Regions from separate parts of the Teredinibacter franksiae genome, predicted to be linked through region 2. Evidence: predicted binding sites of a transcription regulator. Region 2 holds the regulator's gene; the other holds the start of a gene.
The links. Region 2 encodes PhoB, which activates phosphate uptake and scavenging genes when phosphate is short. Its sites were predicted from a motif close to TGTCATAAANNTGTAACA; they were not measured.
Positions count from the first base shown of each region.

Region 1: a site for PhoB is predicted at 4,281-4,298, ahead of olsF (bifunctional ornithine lipid synthase OlsF). Genes of this name have one in related genera too.

Region 1 is NZ_JACJUV010000001.1:1,602,454-1,609,421, forward strand. It holds gene H5336_RS06450 (GGDEF/EAL domain-containing response regulator) at 1-804, shown strand, start outside; gene serB (phosphoserine phosphatase SerB) at 915-2,123, opposite strand; gene H5336_RS06460 (hypothetical protein) at 2,272-3,372, shown strand; gene H5336_RS06465 (DUF924 family protein) at 3,640-4,254, opposite strand; gene olsF (bifunctional ornithine lipid synthase OlsF) at 4,394-6,106, shown strand; gene H5336_RS06475 (MAPEG family protein) at 6,135-6,554, opposite strand; gene smrA (DNA endonuclease SmrA) at 6,563-6,968, opposite strand, start outside.
Region 2 is NZ_JACJUV010000001.1:2,293,669-2,300,636, forward strand. It holds gene H5336_RS09495 (right-handed parallel beta-helix repeat-containing protein) at 1-1,172, opposite strand, end outside; gene H5336_RS23790 (glycine zipper domain-containing protein) at 1,177-1,398, shown strand; gene H5336_RS09505 (GNAT family N-acetyltransferase) at 1,574-2,767, opposite strand; gene phoR (phosphate regulon sensor histidine kinase PhoR) at 2,803-4,125, opposite strand; gene phoB (phosphate regulon transcriptional regulator PhoB) at 4,321-5,028, opposite strand; gene ubiA (4-hydroxybenzoate octaprenyltransferase) at 5,277-6,176, opposite strand; gene H5336_RS09525 (HU family DNA-binding protein) at 6,302-6,577, shown strand; gene H5336_RS09530 (dicarboxylate/amino acid:cation symporter) at 6,595-6,968, shown strand, end outside.

The sequences.
Region 1 (6,968 bases), 690 kb from region 2:
GAGTCCGTACGCATTTACGAGCCAGAAAGCAAAGAAGAACAGAAGCAAGATATTTCCAACATGGTGCAGCGGGCACTGGACACCGGCCGCTTCAAATTGCTGTACCAACCCATTCTCAGCTTACGCGGCTCCGACAAAGAGCACTACGAAGTGTTACTGCGTATGGTCGATGAAGAGGGCAAGGAAATATCACCTAATGACTTCCTAAGTACAGCATCCAAAATTGGCGCCACCACAAAAATTGACCGCTGGGTTATTTTGGAATCGATCAAAATTCTTTCCGAACACAGAAAAAGGGGTAACCAAACCCACTTGATGCTGAACTTAAGTAGAGAGTCTATGCTCGACTCAACACTGCCCCCATGGCTAGGGGTTGCCTTCAAAGCAGCCGACCTACCGCCCGACACCATAGTGTTTCAGCTCGGTGAAATCGATGTCAACGATCACCTTAACGTAGCTTCTACGTTTGCGGGTCAGATAACCAAAATTGGCTGCGGCCTCAGCATTTCTAGATTTGGCTGTGCCCTTAACCCCATGACCGCGCTGAAGCACTTCAAGTGCTCCCACGTAAAGGTCGATGGTTCCTTTACCCAGGAATTGCAAACCAATAACGAAGAAGCGGCCAACACCCTCAATGAACTGGTGAGCCAACTACATCAAGAAGACAAAATCACCATCGTGCCTTTTGTAGAAAACGCGAGCGTGCTGTCCAAACTCTGGCAATCCGGCGTGCATTATATTCAGGGCTATTACCTTCAAGGCCCAACGGATTCCATGGACTACGACTTCGATACGGAAAGCTAATTTACCCTGCGGGCGGAGCACTGCGCTTCTGGGACGGGCTTCGCCCAACCTGAATCTGGAGTGCTTCGCTGCAGCGCTGAACGTACTCCCGAATACTCGACGAAATCGACTCAACCTATTTCCCTATCACGAAAGCCCATCATATAAAGAATGGCATCAAGCCCCAAGGTGGATATCGACTGCTTGGCTTCGGCGCGAACCAGCGGCTTTGCTCTAAAGGCAATCCCGAGGCCTGCAATACTTAACATGGGCAAATCATTAGCGCCGTCACCTACGGCTACTACCTGTTTTAACGAAATGCCTTCCTGCTCAGCCAAGTCTTTCAACAATTGCGCTTTGCGAGCACCGTTGACAATCTCACCCTTAACATTACCGGTAACTTTGCCATCAACAACTTCCAATTCATTGGCATAAACGTAATCGATACCCAGCTTCTCTTTCAGATACAAACCAAAATAATTGAACCCACCGGAGAGAATTGCCGTTTTGTAGCCCAGCTTCTTTAATGTTGAAATGAGTCGCTCAGCACCTTCGGTAATGGGTAGCTGTTGAGCTATGCCCGCAAGCACAGATTCATCCAGGCCTTTGAGCAAAGCCATACGCTGTTCAAAGCTCTCGTTAAAATCCAACTCTCCGCGCATAGCCGCTTCGGTAATCGCAGACACCTGCTCACCAACGCCAGCCGCCTTAGCCAACTCATCAATCACTTCCGCTTCAATAAGCGTCGAATCCATGTCAAAACACACCAAACGGCGAGTACGGCGGAACATGCTGTCCTCTTGGAACGCGATATCCACATCCATCTCACTGGCCAGCTCAGCAAAATCTGCTCGTAGCTGGCCAATATCGCCTTTACCACGCGCTGAAAACTCAACACAGGCAATAGAATGGCTATCCGTATGGTCGAGCGGAACCCGCCCAGAAAGACGGCTGATGTTGTCGATGTTCAACCCATGCCTAGCCATAATTTTTGTCAACGATGCAATCTGACTGGCGGTTATATGGCGGGCGAGAAGCGTAACAATATGCCGGTCTTTACCCTGATGCGTAATCCAATCCTCGTAGCTGTCTCCCGCAATGGGCTGAAAGCGCACCTGCATGGACATCTCGTGCATACGATAGAGTATGTTTTTCACCACCGGTGAAGAGTCGCTACCATCGGGGATTTCAACCAACATGCCAAGCGACAGGTGATCGTGAATTACGGCCTGACCGATATCGAGCACATTACCATTGCCCTCCATCAGTATACGTGTGACCTCAGAGGTAACCCCAGGTCGATCGTGGCCAGAGATATTAATCAGAATGAGTTCTCGCACCTAACTTGCCTTTTTTAACTGCCAATTTCGGCGGCATTATATCGGATCAACACAAAAAATGATCGCCACCACTAAGAAACACTAACGCTTTGATTTTTGGAGATTTTTTCATTGCTCTCCAAGAAAAATGCCTCTAAGGTATTCGTTTATGTTCATGCTTGAGAGTGAGGTCTGTAGTTTGAAAATCCGCTTCCATGGCCTATCCCCACTCGCGGGTTGCCTGTTTGGGTTTATCAGCGGTGTGGCGCTGGTAAGCATGATCTGCCTCCCTCGACTTCAACAACTCAATGCCAACCACAACCAGAATTACGGTGACGCGCTCGCATCCATGGCGGCAAACCAGGCTATTGATGCTACGTTTAACCATGACCTGATTCGGCTTCAGGTCATTCTCCGTGACGTGATGGTAAACCCTGGCACTCGCCTAGCCACAATTCACGACGTGGAAAACAATCTACTCGTACAAGCCGGGGACTCACGAGCCCTGGATGAAATACCTCAAACTTTCACCGCAGCCATTGTACTGCACGATAGTATTGCGGGTTACGTATCGGTTACGCTAGACAAAACCCCCGCCATCAGCGGTGCGCTTGCGCTCTTTGCCCTTCTCACCATTCTCGCACTGCTACTGCTGCTCGGCTGGGAACTTCACAGAATTGGCTCATTCGAATTTCAGCGCAACGCGTCTACTTCGCCCCAGGACCAAGATAAACAGAACAACACAGAGCAAGAGCTGGCGCATGAAGAACTACCCAAGGTATATGGAATCATTCATATCAAAAATCTAGGCGTTTTAAAGCAACAACTTAACGGAGAGAGTTTTCGAAAAACGCTGGGGGAAGTAGAAGAAACCATCAGCGACGTATTAGCGCTGTACAACGGTGCGGAATACCAACTAGAGAACGACCAATTCCGACTCACCTTTTATGCTAATGATGCAACAAACGAAGCGCTATTTCGCGCCGCCTGCAGCGCTTGGCTTATTGTCGAACTCGCCAGCATCACCAACAATATACCGCTAGACCTCGCAGCGTTTGTGTCCGCCAATCATCTCGACCTAGCGCCCGCCAACCTGCCCATCGCAGGGTTGGTACTGGAGTCGCACGCCGCCAGTGACGATCTTATTCGCCGCCGCCTGCAATTTTTGGATGTTGGCGCCATGAATGGTCGCAAAGTGGTCTCCAGCTTTGAACAACCTTTTCAGTCACTGCTAGAAAAACAGCGTTCACAATTGGCACGACTGTATTAGCTAAAATTTTAGGGCACCGCTGATAACGAATGCTAGCCTTTGCGCAGTATGGTAACCCTTAGTGTAAGACGAACTGCGTAGCGGAAGGTTCGCTACCTTTCAAAGCAGCAGCCGTTCAAAGCAACAATAACGCTAGTAATGGCTGCTCCCTTAAGGGTTTTGCGTGTGATTCACGCGCAGCCATAATCAATCAATAAAGGTGCCCTTTAGTCTTGTCTTGAAAACTTCAGTACCCTAATTTTACCGGTGGTAACTCAACCATTACGCCTACTGCCCATAGCGTTTACCGCCACTGTTTAGGTACTCCACCTCTGCTTCGGTAGATGCTCTACCTAAAACATCATTCCGATGGGGAAATCGCCCAAACCGCTCAACAATAGCTTTGTGTTCTATTGCATAATTAAAGGAACCCTCAACAATTTTTCTATACGGGGCTTCGGCCAAGTTTGAGAGCTGCTCAAACGCCGCCACCCCTTGAGTTTGACGGCTCAGTGACTCAGCGTGCTGCAATGGCATATAAAGGAACACCCTCTGTATTGGGTGCAACGATTCCTGCAGCCCCCGCGCCTCCATAGAGTCCAACATCTGTAGCGCTAGCGCATCAAAAGAAAAAGCTTTCGCAGACTTACGGAAACAATTACGACTAAACTGGTCAAAGAGCACAATCATCGCTAGCGACTCTGCCGCTCCGAACGCAGATATCAACTCCGATGATTGCTCCATTTTTGCCGCCAAGGGTTCAAATAAATGTGCAAAACGCTCCCGGATCATTGCATCCAACTGCTCCCCACCGCTAAACCACCTTTTGGCGGCTTGAGGCAACATTTCTGGATTCGTTTCACACCCCTGGAACCAAAAGCTATTGATATCTGTATAAGCCATACTCAAACACCCAATCTTCAACTGCCTGTCATATTAAAGTCATCTCGAGCGCTTAACCTTCCGACCACAAAAGCAATTCTAGGCCAAGAAAGGCGTTACCAGCGGCACTCAAAAAAGTTTCAGCGGAAACCAGCTTACGATGATTAATGTTGAAAAAGCTATAACCAATAAATTCCCAACGTTCGCCAACCGGCCTGCGCTGCTACGTAAACCCACGTTAACACTGCTAAAAAAACTGATTTATGAAAATGAAATTAATGATTTTCTCCGAAGCCACACGCAGGATAAAGGCTTTAATTTTGTCGATCGAGTATTTGAATTTTTTAACTTTAACTACACTATAAGTTCAAAAGACAAAAGCCGTATTCCGGCATCAGGCGGTGTTGTTATCATTGCCAACCATCCCATTGGCTCCCTCGACGGGCTGGCCATGTTAAAACTAGTAAGTGAAGTGCGCGACGACGTTAAAATTGTTGCCAACGATATGCTGATGAATTTCGAAGCCCTGCATGAGCTGTTTATCCCCTTAGATAACATGACCGGCGGCGGCGCTAGACGCAGCTACAAACGTGTTATTCATGCACTAAAGCAAGACCAAGCCATCATTGTATTTCCAGCAGGCGAGGTATCCAGAGTGCGGCCAACGGGCGTAAGGGATACCCAGTGGCGGCCAGGTTTTTTACATTTTGCTCGAAAATCACAGTCTCCCATACTGCCTGTTCATATCCACGCGAAAAATTCGCTGCTTTTTTACGGTGCCTCGGCCATTTTCAAACCCCTCGGCACGGCCTTGCTCGCCCACGAGATGTTTAACAAACGTTCCAGCAGCATTCACTTTAGTGTTGGAGATCTAATTCCTTCGGAGTCTCTAAAAACAGACCAGCTTCTTGATCGCACACTGGTCAAGCGTATTAAAAAACACCTTTATAATATCGGCCATTCAAACACAAACACATTCTCAACCCAGAAAAAAATTGCTCGCGCCGAACCCATTGAAAAACTACACAAAGAACTACAGCAAGCAAAAAAAATCGGCGCCACGCGGGATAACAATGAAATCTATTTACTTGATTATCATCGTGATTCAGCGGTATTGAGAGAAGTTGGTAGGCTGCGCGAACTGACCTTTCGTGAAGTTGGAGAAGGCACAGGCCAAAAACGAGATACAGACAACTACGACCGCCACTATAAGCATTTGGTTTTGTGGAACGTCAAAAATCAGGAAATTGCTGGTTCTTATAGGCTTGGGGAAGGCCAATCTATTCTCGCCCGGCGAGGCATACAGGGCCTCTATACCAGCAGCCTATATCGATTCGAACCGGCAATGGAAAAATATTTTAACGAAGGCGTAGAACTAGGGAGAAGCTTTGTTGCACCACAATACTGGGGGAAGGCCTGTCTCGATTATTTATGGCAGGGCTTGGGCGCCTATCTGGCCCACAACCCTCAAATTCGATATCTAATAGGGCCTGTTAGCATGAGCGCAGAGTATCCCCGAGAACTGATGGATATGCTGGTCTACTTTTACCACCGCTACTATGCCTGCCCGGAACATTTAGCCAAGGCTAATCACCCCTACCTGCTCTCGACTGAAAGAATGGAGCAACTAGCAAATCATTTCGGTGAACACAACGCAGACGATGCTTTTGATTTTATGCAGCAGTACTTTGTACAAAAAGGACACAGGCTACCAGTACTATTCAAACAATATACCGCATTATTTGAACCCGGCGGATTTCAATCCATTGTATTCAGCCGCGACCCAAGCTTTGGCGACTGCCTAGATGGCCTTTGCATGGCCGATATTACCAAGCTCAAAATGAATAAACGCAAACGCTATATTGGTTTTTAACACCAATCAGCACATAAAGAGCCTCCAATTAAACCGCAGTAGCGCTCGCGGAAATCACCAGTGTGATCCACATCAGTAATAGCACTATTATTCCCAGCCAAAAAATCAGCATGCGGTGTATAACATTGTTGTACACCGCGTGAATGTAAGCGTGCACAATTCTCGCACCAACATAAACCCAACCCAAGGTAATCATCCAAAGCGTTTCCACCTGCAGAACAATGGCCAATACCGAAACCACATAAAACAGCACAGGAGTTTCAAACATATTGGATAAATGGCGGCCGCCGGCAAGAATTTGGGTAGGAATTTCAGCGTCTTTACATTGAAAAACACGGTAGTAACTTAAGCTTACCGTACGAGTACGTACGGATTTAAGCCGTAAAATAAATTGGCATACAATAAATAAAAACACAAAAGCGACTAACGCAAACATGGGATAAAGCATATCAATTCCTATTTTTGATGGCGTGCGTGCCGTTCTTTTGTTTCCAACTTATTTTTATCACTTTTTTTGAGTAGCACGTAAGTAGCCCCATAACTGCCGTGGCGTTTTTGCGCTGTATGAAACGCCAGAACTTCGTCAAATTGCGGTAACCAATGCGCGACACAGCTTTTTAGTAACGCGGGAGTTTCTCTTCCCTCGCCCTTGCCATGGGTAACAAGCGCACAACGCACATCGGTTTCACGGCAATCTTGAATAAACTGAAAAACACTTTTACGTGCCAGCTCTACCGTCAGCCGGTGCAAATCTAGGCGAGCGTCGAGTGCGTACTTGCCCAAACGAAGATTTTTAAATACGCCATGCTGAACACCAGGGCGCTGATAGCTGAGCACAGCAAGCGGGTCAACGCGCTCAACG
Region 2 (6,968 bases):
TCTGCACTGCTGGCGGAAAGGCCATTTTGCCAACTATTAAAGGTAATGTCTTTCATCGTAGCATTCAGACTATCGCTACTGCTACCACTAAAGGAAACAGTATTTTTAATGGTTAACGATGCGGCAATATTGCTGCTACTAAAATTAATATTGCGACCGTTACTATGTGCAGCGCAGTTCAACAAGGTAACCTCACCACGATTACTGTTGTGGTCAAAACCGTCGTGCACATTCCCCGCAGCGATACAGTTTTTATAGATGGCGTTATGACTCAGGTCTTTGGTATCACTACCACCGGTTTTAAAACCATTGCCGTCACCAAGCCCAACTGTACCGCTTTTGTTTTTGCCGTTATCAATGGCCCAGCAATTTTCATAGGTAGTGGTAATACCATCAACAGGCCGCAGATAACCATCCCAGCCATCATCTAGGTTGTTCCATGCGCGACACCCAACAAATCTATTACCTGTACCTACGTCGAGTTTTGCCGCAAACCCATCTGCATTCTCATTAGAAGAATCAGCGTTAAAATAGGAGTCACTGTTCAATATAAGATTATTGCTAGCACCATTACCTAACTGTAATCCGGTATCGGCACATTCATAGAACGTGGAAAATTCCACTGTATTGTTATCGCCACTGATGTTTAAGCAGTTGTCGCCCGCCTTATACACATCGATACCGTAGATATGCCAATAGTCCCCGGATAAGGCTAACCCACGATTGCTCGAATTCTCAGACATCGCAGAAAAATCAAACAACGGTCTTTCGCTATCGTAGGGGTATGCTCGCAAGCCTATTTTAGAATTACTACTGCCATTTTTACTGAGTGAGATTTTTGAGCTGAACTGATAGCTACCACCGCGAATATAAATGATGCTGCCCGCCGAAGCACCGGATAAAGCCGAAAGAATTGCACTTTCACTATCAACCACTGAACCCAGTAACTGAATAGTGAGATCCACGGTATCCGTAGTTTCGGAACCATCCAGAGCCATGGCGGTAACCGTTACGGCCCCATCCATTTTGGGCGTAATCACACCATCTGACGAAATGGTGGCAATACTGGTATCGTCCACACTCCAGCTTACGCTAGGATTAGCCGCATTCGAGGGGCTCACTACCGCCTCTATCTGCTGCGGTAATCCGTCGTCAATATTGCTAGCGCTCAAAACTATGCTGGTTACCCGGTCTCCATTAGGTGCAGTTGTGGGCTCTGCTGTGGGCTCTGTTGTAGGCGCTGCTGTGGGCTCTGCTGTAGGCGCTGCTGTGGGCTCTGTTGTAGGTGCTGTTGTAGGCGCTGCTGTGGGAGTCGAACTGGCAGGATCTCCATCTCCACCACAGGCTGTCAAAATAGAGAAAAAGCAAAGAAAACAGGCGACTCGAATAGCCATTTGAATATACTCCAGCAATAGGCTTTAAAGAGCCCACCAAAATACGGCTTGAAACTTAAAATGTCGAGACACCACGCCTAGTATTTGGCCATTTTTACGATTATCTTGTTCTAAAAACACCACAAAACCAAACCAATTAAACGGCGATCACCATCACAAAAAGCACGCTTAGACTTATATCAAAAGTTCTCAAGTAATTTTTCACTAGACACAACATTACACCCTTCTTTGAACGGCAAATAACGCCTGCCATCTTCACAGTAGGCGTTATTGTGCTGCTGCTCTTCCACTACAAAGTGTTTCACCGCATTGTGTAATTCAGGGATTTTCAACCAATGATAGGAGCAGGTTTTAACCGGCGTAAACCCACGCTGTATTTTATGCTCTCCCTGAGCACCAGGGTCAAAACGCTGCAATTTTTCTTTTATCGCGTAGTCAATACCCTGGTAATAACAGGTCTCGAAATGCAGGCCATCAAGATCTTCCTGCGTACCCCAATAGCGACCGTAAAGTGTGCTGCTGTCTCTAAGGTAGAGAGCGCCGGCCACCATTGGGCTGTCTAGATTATGCTTATGCGCGCTACACAACAGCACTTGCTGCGGTAAGGCTTTTGCCAATTGCTGAAAAAAATCAGCGGTTAAATACCCTTGGTGGCCACTGCGTTTAAAGTAAGTCCGCTGGTACAAAAGATAAAAGCTTTTCCAGTCGTCGCTATTCAATTCAGCGGCAAGTCGCATGTTAAAGCATAGCCCCTGCGCCACAACTTTTTGACGTTCACGTTTAATGTTTTTTCTTTTACGCGAATTAAACGTCGACAAAAAATCATCAAAGCTTTCAAAGTTTGCGTTAAACCAGTGAAATTGGCACCCCTGTCGCTGGGCGTATTTTTCGTTAGAAAATAATGGCCGCTCTTTTGCGGAGGGAAATAAACAGTGAAAACCCGACCCCCCCAACTGCTCCAGCTTTTCTTGCACGGCCTGCTCAATAGTTTGAACAGCCTCTTGCTTTTGTGCAGTAGTTAAACTCGCTATAAAACCTAATCTTGGCCCGGTGGCCGGCGTGAAGGGTATTGCGCACAGCAGTTTGGGGTAATATTGAATACCCGCTCGCTGGCAGGCGTCGGCCCAGCTCCAATCGAACACATACTCTCCGTATGAATGGCTTTTTTGGTACAACGGCATAACAGCAACAACCTGCCCATTTTGTCGTACTAGCACATGCGCGGGCTGCCACCCGGTTTCAGCTGTTGTGCTTCCCGAAGTTTCAAGTGCTGCAAGAAAGGCATGTTTTGTAAAGGGGTAAGCAAGGGGCCAAAGCGCGTCCCACTCACTGGCTGAGCAATCGAGGATGGATGTTAGAAATTGTATCTGCAATTAACCCTTCCCCTCTGAACCATCAATATCGGAGGTCAGGAGTGTACTTGTTCAACCGAACTATTGGTAAAACGTTTTAACGGAAAATGACAGGAGAAGGTACTGCCCTTGTGCATTTTACTGCGAATTCTCAGCTCCGCATCATGCCGCATAAGAATATGTTTCACAATTGAAAGACCGAGGCCAGTGCCACCCGACTCCCGAGAACGCCCCTCATCTATACGATAAAAACGCTCGGTTAACCGTGGCAAGTGACGGGGTTCAATACCATTACCGTTATCTTTAATTTTTACTATGAGTTGCAGCGGAGTGAGCTCTACATCCACAGAGATTTCACGCCCATCCGGTGTGTAGTTCACCGCGTTATACACCAGGTTAGCGAACGCACTGCGAAGCTCATTTTCTTGCCCAACAAGCTGAATGGAGGGTTCACAATCAACATTGAACACATGCTGGTGGTCCCCACTCAGCACTTTCGCATCCGCAATAATTTGTTCGATTAATGGCCGCAAACTCACCGGCTCTTGGCCGGTTTGCCGGTCTTCGGTTTCAAGCCGCGAGAGCGTGAGAAGATCAGTAATCAATGAGGTCATACGCTTGGTCTGATCACGCATTTGATCCAATGCGCGCGCCCAAGTCGGCGGCAGGTTATCGGCGGCGTCAACCATCGTTTCCAGATAGCCACCTAACACCGTAAGCGGTGTACGTAATTCATGGGAGACATTTGCGACGAAGTCTTTGCGCATGCGCTCAAGATTGGCGACACGGGTAATATCGCGAACAATGACTAAACGATCGCCTTCACCAAAACGGTGTATATGAAATTGCAGAAATTCGCCTTCATGATGCTTGGAGGGCAAGTCTAAAGGCTCTTCGTACTCGTCACTGTCGTAGTAACTAACAAAGGTGGGGTGACGAATGTAGTTGGTAAGCTTGCGGCCGATGTCCTGAGGTTCAAAATCAAACTGTCGCTCGGCGGAGCGGTTGCACCACTCAATATTATCGTCATTATCGACAATGATAACGCCATCCGTGAGTGCCGACGTCATGTCCTGCACACGGGCAACCACCTGTTGCAAACGGTGCTTGCCCTTATCCGCGCGCTTAATCATTAGCTCAATATCTTCAGCAACTTCTCCCCAGATACCGCGCAATTTATGGTCTCGCAGACCGTTTACCCGAACGACGGTAACCCACTTTTCAAGTTGTTGAATTTGATAGAGTATCCAGCCGAGATACACCAATGCACCAAGGAACAGGGCCGGCCAAACAGCGCCCAGCATAAAGCCTATCGCCAGTGCCACGCACAGATACACCATCAGCCACCAGAGTTCGGTCGCTATACCCTTTCGAAACATGGAGTGGTTCTATTTACTCGGCAACCCAAAAGGCCAGTTTAGCCTAGCCGATTCTCTGCCCGTTAATTAAGCTGTTGTATGCGAACGGCCCCAATTGACTAAGCTCGCACAAAACTCCAATTTATGTAGACACTTCTACTCGCCGCAATTTTACCCGACTTCTTTTGAGGAAACCTCTAATCAATCGGCTGTCAGTTATTCAGTTGTTACCAAAAATTTATTGGAGAAGCGATAACCTGCACCACGAATGGTCTGTACCAACCTGTCGTGGCCACCCAGTTGAATCGCCTTGCGTAAACGTCGAATATGCACATCGACTGTTCGCTCTTCAACATAGACATTGCCGCCCCACACACAGTCCAGCAAGTGATTGCGGGAGTATACTCTTTCTTGATGAGTAAGGAAGAACTCCAACAGCCGGTATTCGGTTGGCCCTAACTGTATCGGCAGATCGCTGATAGTCACCCGGTGGCTAACAGGGTCTAGGCAAAGTCCCTCTACCGCGATAGGTTCGCCACTCGCCAGCGCATCGCTACGGCGCAGCACCGCGCGCAAACGGGCCACCAGTTCACGGGGAGAGAAAGGCTTGGTAATGTAATCATCGGCACCAAGATCCAACCCTTGGATTTTGTTGTCTTCTTCGCTTTTGGCGGTAAGCAGAATGATGGGAATCTCCCGAGTCACCTCATCACTTTTGAGACGTCGCGCCAGCTCTATACCACTAATACCCGGCATCATCCAATCGAGCAGGATAAGGTCTGGGCGGGCATCCACGATGATCTTATGGGCCTCCTGAGCATCACCCGCTTCCATCACGGTGTAGTCGGCCATTTCCAGCGCTACCCGGAGCATATCGCGTATAGCGCGTTCGTCGTCAACGACAAGAATCTTTTTATCAACCATGAAGGTTTCACCTTGCTTGTTGGGCATTTGCCGATGCTCCTTAAAGCTTGATCACCGGCACTAAACGGCGACCTCTCAAATGCTACCTCAACAAAAGCTTATCTTTTGAGAATAGAAGGTTCACCGAATCAACCCCAATTAAATAAAGGTTTTGTGAATCTTTTATGACACGGCCTAACAAAGCCATGATTTTCTAGCATTTGCTGTATTTTCGGTGGGAAATACAGCAAAAACACACTATTTGAACTTTATTGGTGCAGTAATTGGTAGTCCAACAGCAGGCCCACGAAAAGCACCATACCAACCCAGTTATTATTTAAAAACGCTTTAAAGCATGCTTGCCGCTCTCGATTGCGAATAAGGAACTGCTGCCACACCATCAAACAAGCCGCCAGCAAAACCGAGAGGCTATAGATCCAACCCAGCTCAAATTTCTGACCAACCATACCTAGCGCCATCACCGTCATAAACTGTAGAACGCCGGTCATTACCCGGTCAGCCTCGCCAAACAGTATGGCCGTGGATTTCACCCCGATTTTAATATCGTCATCACGATCGACCATGGCGTAAAAAGTATCATAAGCCACAGTCCACAGAACGACGGCGGTGTACAACACCCAGATGTCGGGGCTAAGCTCCCCCGCCTGAGCGGCGAACGCCATCGGCACCGCCCAGGCAAAAGCGGCCCCTAGCACTACCTGTGGCAGGTGGGTGTAGCGCTTCATAAAGGGGTAAATAAACGCCAGCGCAACGCCACCAAAAGACAGATAGACCGTAAGTTCGTTGGTAAAAAGCACCAGCACAAATGCGCTAAATGCCAGCAATACAAACAGTGCCGCCGCTTCGAAAGCTGACACATGGCCAACGACTATCGGGCGGCCAGCCGTGCGTTTTACATGACCATCGACTTTGCGATCGGCAAAATCATTAATAACACAGCCCGCCGATCGCATTAACACAACACCAGCAACAAAAATACTCAGCATTTTTAGGTCCGGAACCCCTTCTGCCGCAAGCCACAGCGACCACAACGTTGGCCACAGCACCAAGTAAATACCAACAGGGCGGTTAAGTCGCATCAGGCGAAAATAACTGATCAGTTTCCCCGGTGAGGCCGGCAGTGTGTGCTTGTTCGAGTGGGCATTCATGAATGGAGAGCTTATAGTGTTATATTGACCCGGCGAAGGTGCTCACCGAATGGGTGTCATGCATTTGAACATCATGCACATGTAATCACGGTAATATTCTACCCTTTACCCACAGTAAAATAACAATGCGAAAAACTGACCTTATCCAAACCGTGGCCAAAGCCGCAAACCTATCGTCACGCGAGGCCGACGACGCTGTGTCCAGCTTGTTCGAACAAATCACCAATGCACTCGCGCGCAACGAATCAATTTCACTTGTGGGCTTTGGCAGCTTTACCCCTAAAAAACGCGCCGCCCGTACGGGTAAAAACCCGCAAACTGGCGAAACACTGCACATTCCAGAAAAAAGGCAGGTGCAGTTTAAACCCAGCGCAAAACTGCGCGCTCTCGTCGACCAATAAATCACCAGGAGCTCAGGATGCTAAAGCTGCCTCTACACTGGCAAATTCTCATCGCCATATTCGCAGCCATTGTTTGCGGCCTCATGGTTTTCCAATTAAACGCAAACGACATCGCCGCTGGAGCCCATATCCAATCGTCCATGGCGTTTGTTGGAAAGCTGTTTCTCAACGGTCTTAAGATGATCATCGTTCCGCTGATTTTATCGTCGATTATTAGCGGGGTATCCACGCTTGGGCAGGGCAGCGATCTCGGCCGACTTGGCGGCAAAACACTGGGTTTTTATATGGCCTCGAGCCTAATGGCGATTCTAACCGGCCTGCTGGTAGTTAACCTACTCACCCCCGGCATTATCGACGGCGAACCCGCCAAAGACCGCTTAAACCTAAGCAG